DNA from 3 places in the Paenibacillus sp. TAB_01 genome. Region 1 is predicted to be linked to each of the others. Evidence: a T-box and tRNA genes for the amino acid it is inferred to sense, from the RefSeq annotation. Region 1 holds a T-box; the other regions hold tRNA genes.
What was found. A T-box is a leader RNA that pairs with one kind of tRNA and senses whether it is charged. The one in region 1 lies ahead of trpS (tryptophan--tRNA ligase), so its partner is inferred to be a tRNA-Trp.
Positions count from the first base shown of each region.

Region 2: it encodes a tRNA-Trp, which carries the amino acid that the T-box ahead of trpS (tryptophan--tRNA ligase) is inferred to sense. The anticodon was not compared.
Region 3: it encodes a tRNA-Trp, which carries the amino acid that the T-box ahead of trpS (tryptophan--tRNA ligase) is inferred to sense. The anticodon was not compared.

Region 1 is NZ_JBIFNP010000001.1:728,785-731,964, reverse strand. Features, by position in the region: gene ACHHV8_RS03600 (DUF5325 family protein) at 86-286, shown strand; gene trpS (tryptophan--tRNA ligase) at 347-1,330, opposite strand; T-box leader at 1,786-2,087, opposite strand; gene ACHHV8_RS03590 (permease) at 2,257-3,180, shown strand, end outside.
Region 2 is NZ_JBIFNP010000001.1:416,305-419,484, reverse strand. Features, by position in the region: gene ACHHV8_RS02150 (alpha/beta-type small acid-soluble spore protein) at 13-300, opposite strand; gene ACHHV8_RS02145 (hypothetical protein) at 510-728, shown strand; tRNA gene ACHHV8_RS02140 (tRNA-Leu) at 1,028-1,107, opposite strand; tRNA gene ACHHV8_RS02135 (tRNA-Arg) at 1,113-1,189, opposite strand; tRNA gene ACHHV8_RS02130 (tRNA-Leu) at 1,206-1,294, opposite strand; tRNA gene ACHHV8_RS02125 (tRNA-Cys) at 1,311-1,384, opposite strand; tRNA gene ACHHV8_RS02120 (tRNA-Gly) at 1,394-1,468, opposite strand; tRNA gene ACHHV8_RS02115 (tRNA-Gln) at 1,473-1,547, opposite strand; tRNA gene ACHHV8_RS02110 (tRNA-His) at 1,569-1,644, opposite strand; tRNA gene ACHHV8_RS02105 (tRNA-Trp) at 1,659-1,732, opposite strand; tRNA gene ACHHV8_RS02100 (tRNA-Tyr) at 1,740-1,824, opposite strand; tRNA gene ACHHV8_RS02095 (tRNA-Thr) at 1,834-1,909, opposite strand; tRNA gene ACHHV8_RS02090 (tRNA-Phe) at 1,932-2,007, opposite strand; tRNA gene ACHHV8_RS02085 (tRNA-Asp) at 2,028-2,104, opposite strand; tRNA gene ACHHV8_RS02080 (tRNA-Met) at 2,147-2,223, opposite strand; tRNA gene ACHHV8_RS02075 (tRNA-Val) at 2,239-2,314, opposite strand; tRNA gene ACHHV8_RS02070 (tRNA-Glu) at 2,362-2,436, opposite strand; tRNA gene ACHHV8_RS02065 (tRNA-Ser) at 2,456-2,544, opposite strand; tRNA gene ACHHV8_RS02060 (tRNA-Asn) at 2,548-2,623, opposite strand; rRNA gene ACHHV8_RS02055 (23S ribosomal RNA) at 2,706-3,180, opposite strand, start outside.
Region 3 is NZ_JBIFNP010000001.1:5,905,723-5,908,902, forward strand. Features, by position in the region: gene ACHHV8_RS28725 (methyl-accepting chemotaxis protein) at 1-360, opposite strand, end outside; gene ACHHV8_RS28730 (PDC sensor domain-containing protein) at 357-620, opposite strand; gene ACHHV8_RS28735 (hypothetical protein) at 604-921, opposite strand; tRNA gene ACHHV8_RS28740 (tRNA-Pro) at 1,211-1,287, opposite strand; tRNA gene ACHHV8_RS28745 (tRNA-Arg) at 1,296-1,372, opposite strand; tRNA gene ACHHV8_RS28750 (tRNA-Gly) at 1,379-1,453, opposite strand; tRNA gene ACHHV8_RS28755 (tRNA-Leu) at 1,460-1,546, opposite strand; tRNA gene ACHHV8_RS28760 (tRNA-Lys) at 1,556-1,628, opposite strand; tRNA gene ACHHV8_RS28765 (tRNA-Trp) at 1,641-1,714, opposite strand; tRNA gene ACHHV8_RS28770 (tRNA-Asp) at 1,769-1,845, opposite strand; tRNA gene ACHHV8_RS28775 (tRNA-Met) at 1,891-1,967, opposite strand; tRNA gene ACHHV8_RS28780 (tRNA-Val) at 1,983-2,058, opposite strand; tRNA gene ACHHV8_RS28785 (tRNA-Glu) at 2,071-2,145, opposite strand; tRNA gene ACHHV8_RS28790 (tRNA-Ser) at 2,165-2,253, opposite strand; tRNA gene ACHHV8_RS28795 (tRNA-Asn) at 2,257-2,332, opposite strand; tRNA gene ACHHV8_RS28800 (tRNA-Ala) at 2,337-2,412, opposite strand; tRNA gene ACHHV8_RS28805 (tRNA-Ile) at 2,433-2,509, opposite strand; rRNA gene rrf (5S ribosomal RNA) at 2,567-2,683, opposite strand; rRNA gene ACHHV8_RS28815 (23S ribosomal RNA) at 2,792-3,180, opposite strand, start outside.

The DNA.
Region 1 (3,180 bases):
GTGACGTATGGCCAAAAGTATACGCACAATTTGAAAAAAGTTTTTTTATTTTCAAATACTCATCAGAAAGGCGGTACGAACCCGCATGAACAAAGGACTTGCTCTCTTTTTTGCCATTGTAGGCACGCTGCTGTTAGCCGGCATCAGCCTGGCTCTCAGCCTGGGAAACCTATGGCTTGTAATTCTCTTCTCTCTGGCTTCTCTCGGCTTTATCGGCTTCGGCTTCGTCGTCAAAGCCAAACAAAGAAGACGCAGAGAAGAACAGGAACAGCGCAAGCAGTCTTAATCTGCGTCGATAGGGACAAGCACTCTATAAAAAGCATTTCTTTCAACCTCTGGATTCGCGTTAGCGGGCCAGGAAGCCCATTTTTTCCTTGACGGTTTTAACCGTCTTCTCCGCCTGCTCTGCGGCGCGTTCCGCGCCTTGACGCAAAATATCGTAGAGCTCTCCGGATTTGCGGATTTCGTGATAACGCTGCTGAATCGGCTCCAGCACCGCCACGACTTGCTCCGCCAAATCTTTCTTAAACGGACCGTAGCCTTGGCCGTCATATAAAGCTTCGATCTCTGCAACGGATTTGCCCGAACAGTTCGCGTAAATGCTGATCAGGTTGCTGACCTCCGGCTTGTTCTGCGGGTCATACTTCACTTCGCGGCCCGAGTCCGTTACCGCGCGGCTGATTTTTTTGCGGATGACGGCCGGATCATCCAGCATGGCGATGAAGCTGCCCTGGTTCGGGTTGCTCTTGCTCATTTTCTTGGACGCATCGTCCAGCGACATAATGCGGGCGCCCACCTTAGGGATGTACGGCTCCGGGATCGTGAACGTGTCGCCGAACCGCTGATTGAAGCGGTGCGCCAAATCGCGTGTCAGCTCCAGATGCTGCTTCTGATCGTCGCCTACCGGAACCAGGTCCGCGTTATACAGCAGGATATCCGCGGCCATCAGGGACGGATAAGTGAACAGCCCGGCGCCTACGGATTCCTTGCCTGCCGACTTGTCCTTGAACTGCGTCATGCGCTCCAGCTCGCCCATATAGGTCAGTGTCGTCAGCATCCATCCCAGCTCCGCGTGCTGATGCACGTGTGACTGCAGGAAAATTGTCGCTTTGGCCGGATCAAGCCCTGACGCGATGTATAGGGCGGATACCGCTTCCGTTTGCTCGCGCAGCGCCGCGGGTTCCTGCGGCACGGTGATCGCGTGCAGATCCACAACCATGTAATAGCATTCGTGCGAATGCTGCATTTCTACGAAATTTTTCAATGCTCCGATGTAATTCCCCAAGGTCAGCTGACCGCTTGGCTGGATACCCGATAATACTCTTTTCATTTTTTTGTCCTCCCTTTTGTTCTTTTATCACGCTCTTGTTTTTTTCTCTTGTCGCGCTTTGCTTTTGTGTTTTTCTTTTGTGTTTTGTTATTGCCATTGTTCTTCTTTAGTGCTTGCCGTTGCTTGCTTTTTTCGTTTGACCGGTGAGGTTTACCGATACCGGTACAGTCATCCCGGAGCTGGCGGCCGCTCAGCTCCTTTCTTTCTCTTCCCCTCACATAACGAGCGGCAGGGAGTCAGGGTGAGTCCCGGAGAGTTTACGTGCCGCCTTTGAAGCTGTGTTCTCCCCTCTGCTGAATCCATTAAAGAGAACACAGCTTCAACAGCGGCCGGAGGGACTCCCCCTGCACCCGAAAGCCAAGTTGTGCCAATGCTTTTGCCTTAGCTTTGCCTTACGCTTTCGCCTTACGCCCTGCCGCTCGTTACCCCATCCCAACACAAAAAGGCCCTTCGTCATAAGGGACGAAGGACCGTGGTGCCACCCTAGTTCGCCGGGTCTGCGCGGTGTTGTTCCGCAGCGAGACCGCAAGCCTCAAGCTCTTGTAACGGAGAGTACCCGAACCGGCTTCCTTTTGCAAATTAATGCCGCTCCACCTGCAGCCTGCTTGCCGTATAGCGCACAGAGCCTGGTGAGTCTGCAAAAGTTCAGCCATCAGCTCAAGGATCCATTCGACGAAGCTTATCTACCGGTTCGCAGCAGCCACCGGCTCTCTGAAAGAATCAGCTTGCGTTTACTTGTTCCTGTCATTGCTTTTTCTCATCATAATCAAATGACTATGTCCTGTCAATCTCCCCTCCGCCCCATTCCTTTGCACGAACCCGCGATTTTGTTGCGTCTGCATGTCCTAGAGCGGGAATATGCGGCATAAGATATAATAATCGTTTTAACAAAAAGTAATAATTACGATTAGAAAGGAAGACCGATCTTGCAAACGATGATCCTTCGATGGGGTACGAACGTGCTTGCGCTGCTCAGCCTTATTTTGCTGTTTCTTATTTTTTCCCAAAAGCAGCTTCCCGATTTCGGCTTTCTGGCGACCGATTCCATGCAAAGCTTCAAGACGCTGTTTATCAGCATTATTTTGGAGGCTTTTCCTTTCGTGCTGCTTGGCGTCGTACTGTCCGCGCTGCTTCAAATGTTCGTGACCGAGCAGACGATCCGGCGGCTGATTCCGAAAAATCCTGTGCTCGGCATTCTGTTTGCCTGCGTGGCCGGCCTTATTTTCCCCTTATGCGAATGCGGCATGATTCCCGTCATTCGACGTTTGATGAAAAAAGGCATGCCCGTTTACATCGCCGTCGTCTTTATTCTGGTCGGCCCGATCATTAATCCGGTCGTATACGCCTCGACCTACATGGCTTTTCGCAGCCGCCCGGAGATCGCCTACTCCCGTATGGCGCTTGCCTTCGTCGTCGCCTTTATTATCGGGCTGATCGTCTATCGCTTTTTCAAAGGCAATCCTCTGCGCAGCTCGCTGGCGTCCCTTTCCGGGCAGCAGATGCCCGCCGATAACGCCCCGCTGCCTTCCAACGGTGCCGCCTATGCCGCAGGCAGCGCGGCTCCCGGTCCGCAAACGCTGCACAGTCATGAGCATGGACATTCTTACCATCCTGCCCACGCTCACGACCATTCCCACGCACACTATGACGGCAGATGGGGCCGCCTGTTCGGCGTACTCGGCCACGCCTCCGACGAGTTTTTCGATATGGGCAAATATTTAATGTTCGGCGCCATGATCACCGCTTTTATTCAGACGCTGGTGCCGCGGGAAAGCCTGATTTCGATCGGACAGGGGCAGCTCGGCTCCCATTTGTTCATGATGGCGTTCGCTTTCATCCTGTCGCTGTGC
Region 2 (3,180 bases), 310 kb from region 1:
TTCAAGCATGGATTATTTTCGTTCATTTGCAAGCTTTTCCTGAGCCATACGAATCATTTCTTTAACCATGCTCCCGCCGATTTGTCCGCCTATCTTCCCTGCCTGCTCAGTAGTCAAGTTACCGTTACCGTTGGGAGACAACGGGATTCCGAGTGTTTTCGCTACCTCGTATTTCACATTTTGAGGCTCGCTGCGATTTACGGCATAGCCATTGCGGCTCATGACCTCACTTTTGAACCGCTCCATCCCTTCCGAAGCCGCAGGCACCACCAAACGATTGCTTCTTCTTCTGGCTGCCATACTCATCCCTGCCTTTCATCATCCTAAGATTATGTGTTTAGCATGATCTCAAACTTCCTTAGGTATACCGGCACATAAAACGCAGGATTTTGCAGAATCTAAGCAATGGGCTATCTTGCTTGAGGTTGCCTCAACCAAAGCGAATGATTTATAAGGCCCCGACTATAAAAAGAATGAATAACTATCCTATCCAAAGGAGTTGAGAAGCTTTGAGCCATTTGACAGAAATTATCGACAACCATAAAAATTTAGACGGTCTTTTTGCAATAGTAAAACATTATGGCGTCAGTGCAGAATTCGTGACGGATGCCCTCGTCCAGCGCTTCGAACAGATCAGCAAGGATGAAGGGGCTGAAAAAACAGAAGAAGAAACCACCTACTGCGTAGAAATACTAGATTCTCTCAATCAATACTATGCACGCCTTTAAAAACACGAATCACGAAGAGCAACGAGCAGCTGAGGATATGCAATTACACACATTTACTCATGCGCCTTCTACACTTATCTACTAACTTCTAGTCTGCATTACACTAAACCAAAACTACACTACATTACGTGCATTATACTGCACTAAACTACGTTGCACTGCACTACTCCACACAAACTGCATTACTCCACACAACCAAAACTCCAATCTCTATACTCGTTTCTCGTTTCACAAATAATCTTAGCGGCCGCTGAACGAAAAAAGCCAAGAAATCATTTTATGATTTCTTGGCTTTTTGATGCCGGTGAAGGGACTCGAACCCCCACGGTTTCCCTCACGATTTTGAGTCGCGCGCGTCTGCCAATTCCGCCACACCGGCTTGTATGGCGTTCCCTGAGAGATTCGAACTCCCGGCCTTTTGATTCGTAGTCAAACGCTCTATCCAGCTGAGCTAAGGGAACATTTTAATTATTTACTTGGTGCCGAAGACCAGACTTGAACTGGTACGGTAGTCACCTACCGCAGGATTTTAAGTCCTGTGCGTCTGCCGATTCCGCCACTCCGGCGAGTGGATTAAAAGAATGGAGGCGCCACCCAGACTCGAACTGGGGGTAAAGCTTTTGCAGAGCTCTGCCTTACCACTTGGCTATGGCGCCAGGAAATAATGGAGCGGAAGACGGGAATCGAACCCGCGACCCTCGCCTTGGCAAGGCGATGCTCTACCGCTGAGCCACTTCCGCAAAATGGCTGGGGATCTAGGATTCGAACCTAGGCATGACGGAGTCAAAGTCCGTTGCCTTACCGCTTGGCTAATCCCCAACAATTTTCAAAAAAATAATATGGGGCGATCGATGGGACTTGAACCCACGAATGCTGGAGCCACAGACCAGTGCGTTAACCCCTTCGCCACGACCGCCACATTTATTCTATTGGCAGGGGCAGCAGGAATCGAACCCACACCAAAGGTTTTGGAGACCTTTGTTCTACCTTTAAACTATGCCCCTATGTAAATGGTGGAGGCTGATGGATTCGAACCACCGAACTCGATGAGAGCAGATTTACAGTCTGCCGTGTTTAGCCACTTCACTAAGCCTCCGGATAATACTGGTGCCGTCGAGAGGACTTGAACCCCCAACCTACTGATTACAAGTCAGTTGCTCTACCAATTGAGCTACAACGGCATATTAATTTATCAAACAATCATGGTGGCTCGGGACGGAATCGAACCGCCGACACGAGGATTTTCAGTCCTCTGCTCTACCGACTGAGCTACCGAGCCTTACATATTCAATTCAATAATGGCGGAGCCGACGGGATTCGAACCCGCGGTCTCCTGCGTGACAGGCAGGCATGTTAGGCCTCTACACCACGGCTCCACACTTGTTTTCTCGAAGATTGACTACACTCCGAAAATAAATTGGTTGCGGGGGCAGGATTTGAACCTGCGGCCTTCGGGTTATGAGCCCGACGAGCTACCGGGCTGCTCCACCCCGCGTCGTTATACTTTATATGGTGGAGGCTGACGGGATCGAACCGCCGACCCTCTGCTTGTAAGGCAGATGCTCTCCCAGCTGAGCTAAGCCTCCATAATGAGCATTATACCATAAAAAACTAGTTGTACCAAGTTTTTTATTGGTGACCCGTAGGGGATTCGAACCCCTGTTACCTCCGTGAAAGGGAGGTGTCTTAACCCCTTGACCAACGGGCCTTGCTTTAAAGTATTGCTACGGAGAGAGAGGGATTCGAACCCTCGAGACGCTTGTGACGCCTACACGATTTCCAATCGTGCTCCTTCGGCCAGCTCGGACACCTCTCCAAATGGCTCCCCGAACAGGACTCGAACCTGTGACAACTCGATTAACAGTCGAGTGCTCTACCAACTGAGCTATCAGGGAATGAAATGAGCTATTCTTTTCAAGGTTGCACCTTGAAAACTAGATACGAAACAAGCATACATCCTTCTTCTTTGCTGTTCTCTTGGATAAGCCCTCGACCGATTAGTATTCGTCAGCTCCATACCTTACGGCACTTCCACCCCGAACCTATCTACCTCGTCGTCTTCAAGGGGTCTTACATACTGGGAAATCTCATCTTGAGGGGGGCTTCACGCTTAGATGCTTTCAGCGCTTATCCCGTCCGTACGTAGCTATCCAGCCGTGCTCCTGGCGGAACAACTGGTACACCAGCGGTACGTCCATCCCGGTCCTCTCGTACTAAGGACAGCTCCTCTCAAATTTCCTGCGCCCACGACAGATAGGGACCGAACTGTCTCACGACGTTCTGAACCCAGCTCGCGTACCGCTTTAATGGGCGAACAGCCCAACCCTTGGGACCTACTTCAGCCCCAGGATGCGATGAGCCGACATCGAGGTGCCAAACCTCCCCGTCGATGTGGACTCTTGGGGGAGATAAGCCTGTTATCCCCAGGGTAGCTTTTATCCGTTGAGCGATG
Region 3 (3,180 bases), 5.2 Mb from region 1:
TGCCAAATAAGCCAGCACCACCACGGCCGCCAAACAAACAAGAATAGTAATGAATACGCTCCTGTTCGATTGCGTCACACCGCTCATCAGATCATCCTCGTCATTCGTAACCACGACCCGCCAACCAGTCAACCCCACCTCGGCAAAGGCCGCCGCCTTCGAGGTGCCATCCGCCGCGGTATAATGAATTTCCCCGATTTTATTCTTCAGTACGTTTTCGCTAAATAACTGGGCAGTCGCTTCATTCTCATAATTTTTGAGTTCTTTACCGATTCGGCCTTGCGCTTGATAGGCAAGGTAATGACCGGTTTTCGAAATTAGAAACACCGCGCTCGTATTCCCGATTTTGTTGCGGTTCAAATCCGCCAGGATGTTCCCGGGGTGACCACAGCTTGAACGAGACCGCGAAATTCGCCGCTGCTGCCAAGAAGCGGAAAATCCAGAATGATGATGTTCTCTTGGGTGCTGCCTTCCGAAATAATATCCGATATGCCTACGGTCTTCTCTTGCTTAATTCGCTTGAAATTATCAAAGCAGGATAAATCCAGCTCGGTCCCCTTATCGTCAAACGACTTACCGGACTCTGCAGCAAAAGAAAATGACCTAACGTCGGGACTCATCGCCCTTCATGGTTTGGAGAAGCTCCACTTTCTTTGCCCGGCTTCCCGCGAGAACATCCGTACGATAGGTATTGACCATACTTTCCATCGTTTTGACTTTCCCATCGAGAAAGCCATTTAACTGCACCGCATTCGCAGATGCAATCACCTTTTGCTGCTCTTCGAGCTCTGTCTTGACGACTTGGGTATACAAAGTCCTCATAATTCCGGCCACTATGGCTACCGGCACTGTCGTAAGCAGCAAAAGAAATAATGTAAATTTTGTTTTCAAAGAAACCGTACGCTTACTCCCGCTCATCATCCTGCTCGTTCCTCCCGAACCTGCTGCTATAAAATGTAGTGTCGATTTGCACGAAACCTCTTGTTTTCCATATGCAAATAAAAAAAGCGGCTAAGCAAAAAGATGCTTTGACCGCCGCTTGGCATGAATTTCTATAGAAAATACTCTTTCAAAAGCAGGCTCCCCCCATCACTGAAGGATTTGCTCTCCTTGGGAAGAGCACCATCCCTTTACCTTGCCCCGTTAAAATGCAAAAAATCCGCGATCTCCGCGGATTCTAATTTCTTAGAGTAAAAACCTGAAATATAAATGGTCGGGACGACACGATTTGAACATGCGACCCCCTGGTCCCAAACCAGGTGCTCTACCAAGCTGAGCTACGTCCCGAAGTAATATGGCGTTCCCTGAGAGATTCGAACTCCCGGCCTTTTGATTCGTAGTCAAACGCTCTATCCAGCTGAGCTAAGGGAACATCATATGGAGCGGAAGACGGGAATCGAACCCGCGACCCTCGCCTTGGCAAGGCGATGCTCTACCGCTGAGCCACTTCCGCAAAAATTGGTGCGGTCGAGAGGACTCGAACCTCCACGGCTGTTACACCACTAGAACCTGAATCTAGCGCGTCTGCCAATTCCGCCACGACCGCAAAAACCAATGAGCCATGTAGGACTCGAACCTACGACACCCTGATTAAAAGTCAGGTGCTCTACCAACTGAGCTAATGGCTCTCAATAATAAAATGGCAGGGGCAGCAGGAATTGAACCCACACCAAAGGTTTTGGAGACCTTTGTTCTACCTTTAAACTATGCCCCTAGATGAAACAGAGGCTCTCGGATCTCCATTCTATCAGAGATCACAAGTACAAAATGGCGGAGCCGACGGGATTCGAACCCGCGGTCTCCTGCGTGACAGGCAGGCATGTTAGGCCTCTACACCACGGCTCCACACTTGAATTTTCAAAGCAGGGTAACCTTACTTCAAAAATAAATTGGTTGCGGGGGCAGGATTTGAACCTGCGGCCTTCGGGTTATGAGCCCGACGAGCTACCGGGCTGCTCCACCCCGCGTCGTTATACTTTATATGGTGGAGGCTGACGGGATCGAACCGCCGACCCTCTGCTTGTAAGGCAGATGCTCTCCCAGCTGAGCTAAGCCTCCATGGGACAATAATGGTGACCCGTAGGGGATTCGAACCCCTGTTACCTCCGTGAAAGGGAGGTGTCTTAACCCCTTGACCAACGGGCCTTGCTTTAAAGTATTGCTACGGAGAGAGAGGGATTCGAACCCTCGAGACGCTTGTGACGCCTACACGATTTCCAATCGTGCTCCTTCGGCCAGCTCGGACACCTCTCCAGATGGCTCCCCGAACAGGACTCGAACCTGTGACAACTCGATTAACAGTCGAGTGCTCTACCAACTGAGCTATCAGGGAATAATGGTGGAGCCAAGCGGGATCGAACCGCTGACCTCCTGCTTGCAAGGCAGGCGCTCTCCCAGCTGAGCTATGGCCCCATATCTTAATTATTTAGTTATGGTGGGCCCTAGTGGACTCGAACCACCGACCTCACCCTTATCAGGGGTGCGCTCTAACCAGCTGAGCTAAGGGCCCTTATCATATATAGTTTGTCCAACACAGCGGCAAAAAAAAACCCACGGTTGTGGGATCGCTTGGCGACGTCCTACTCTCCCGGAACCCTTCGGTTCAAGTACCATCGGCGCTGGAGGGCTTAACGGTCGTGTTCGAGATGGGAACGCGTGGTTCCCCTCCGCCATCATCACCAAACGATGTGTCATGTTTCTGCCAGGAAACATGAATACTTTAATTCAAGGCGACTTGCACCTTGAAAACTAGATACGAAACAAGCATACATCCTTCTTCTTTGCTGTTCTCTTGGATAAGCCCTCGACCGATTAGTATTCGTCAGCTCCATACCTTACGGCACTTCCACCCCGAACCTATCTACCTCGTCGTCTTCAAGGGGTCTTACATACTGGGAAATCTCATCTTGAGGGGGGCTTCACGCTTAGATGCTTTCAGCGCTTATCCCGTCCGTACGTAGCTATCCAGCCGTGCTCCTGGCGGAACAACTGGTACACCAGCGGTACGTCCATCCCGGTCCTCTCGTACTAAGGACAGCTCCTCTCAAATTTCCTGCGCCCACGACAGATAGGGACCGAACTGTCTCACGACGTTCTGAACCCAGCTCGCGTACCGCTTTAATGGGCGAACAGCCCAACCCTTGGGACCTACTTCAGCCCCAGGATGCGATGAGCCGACAT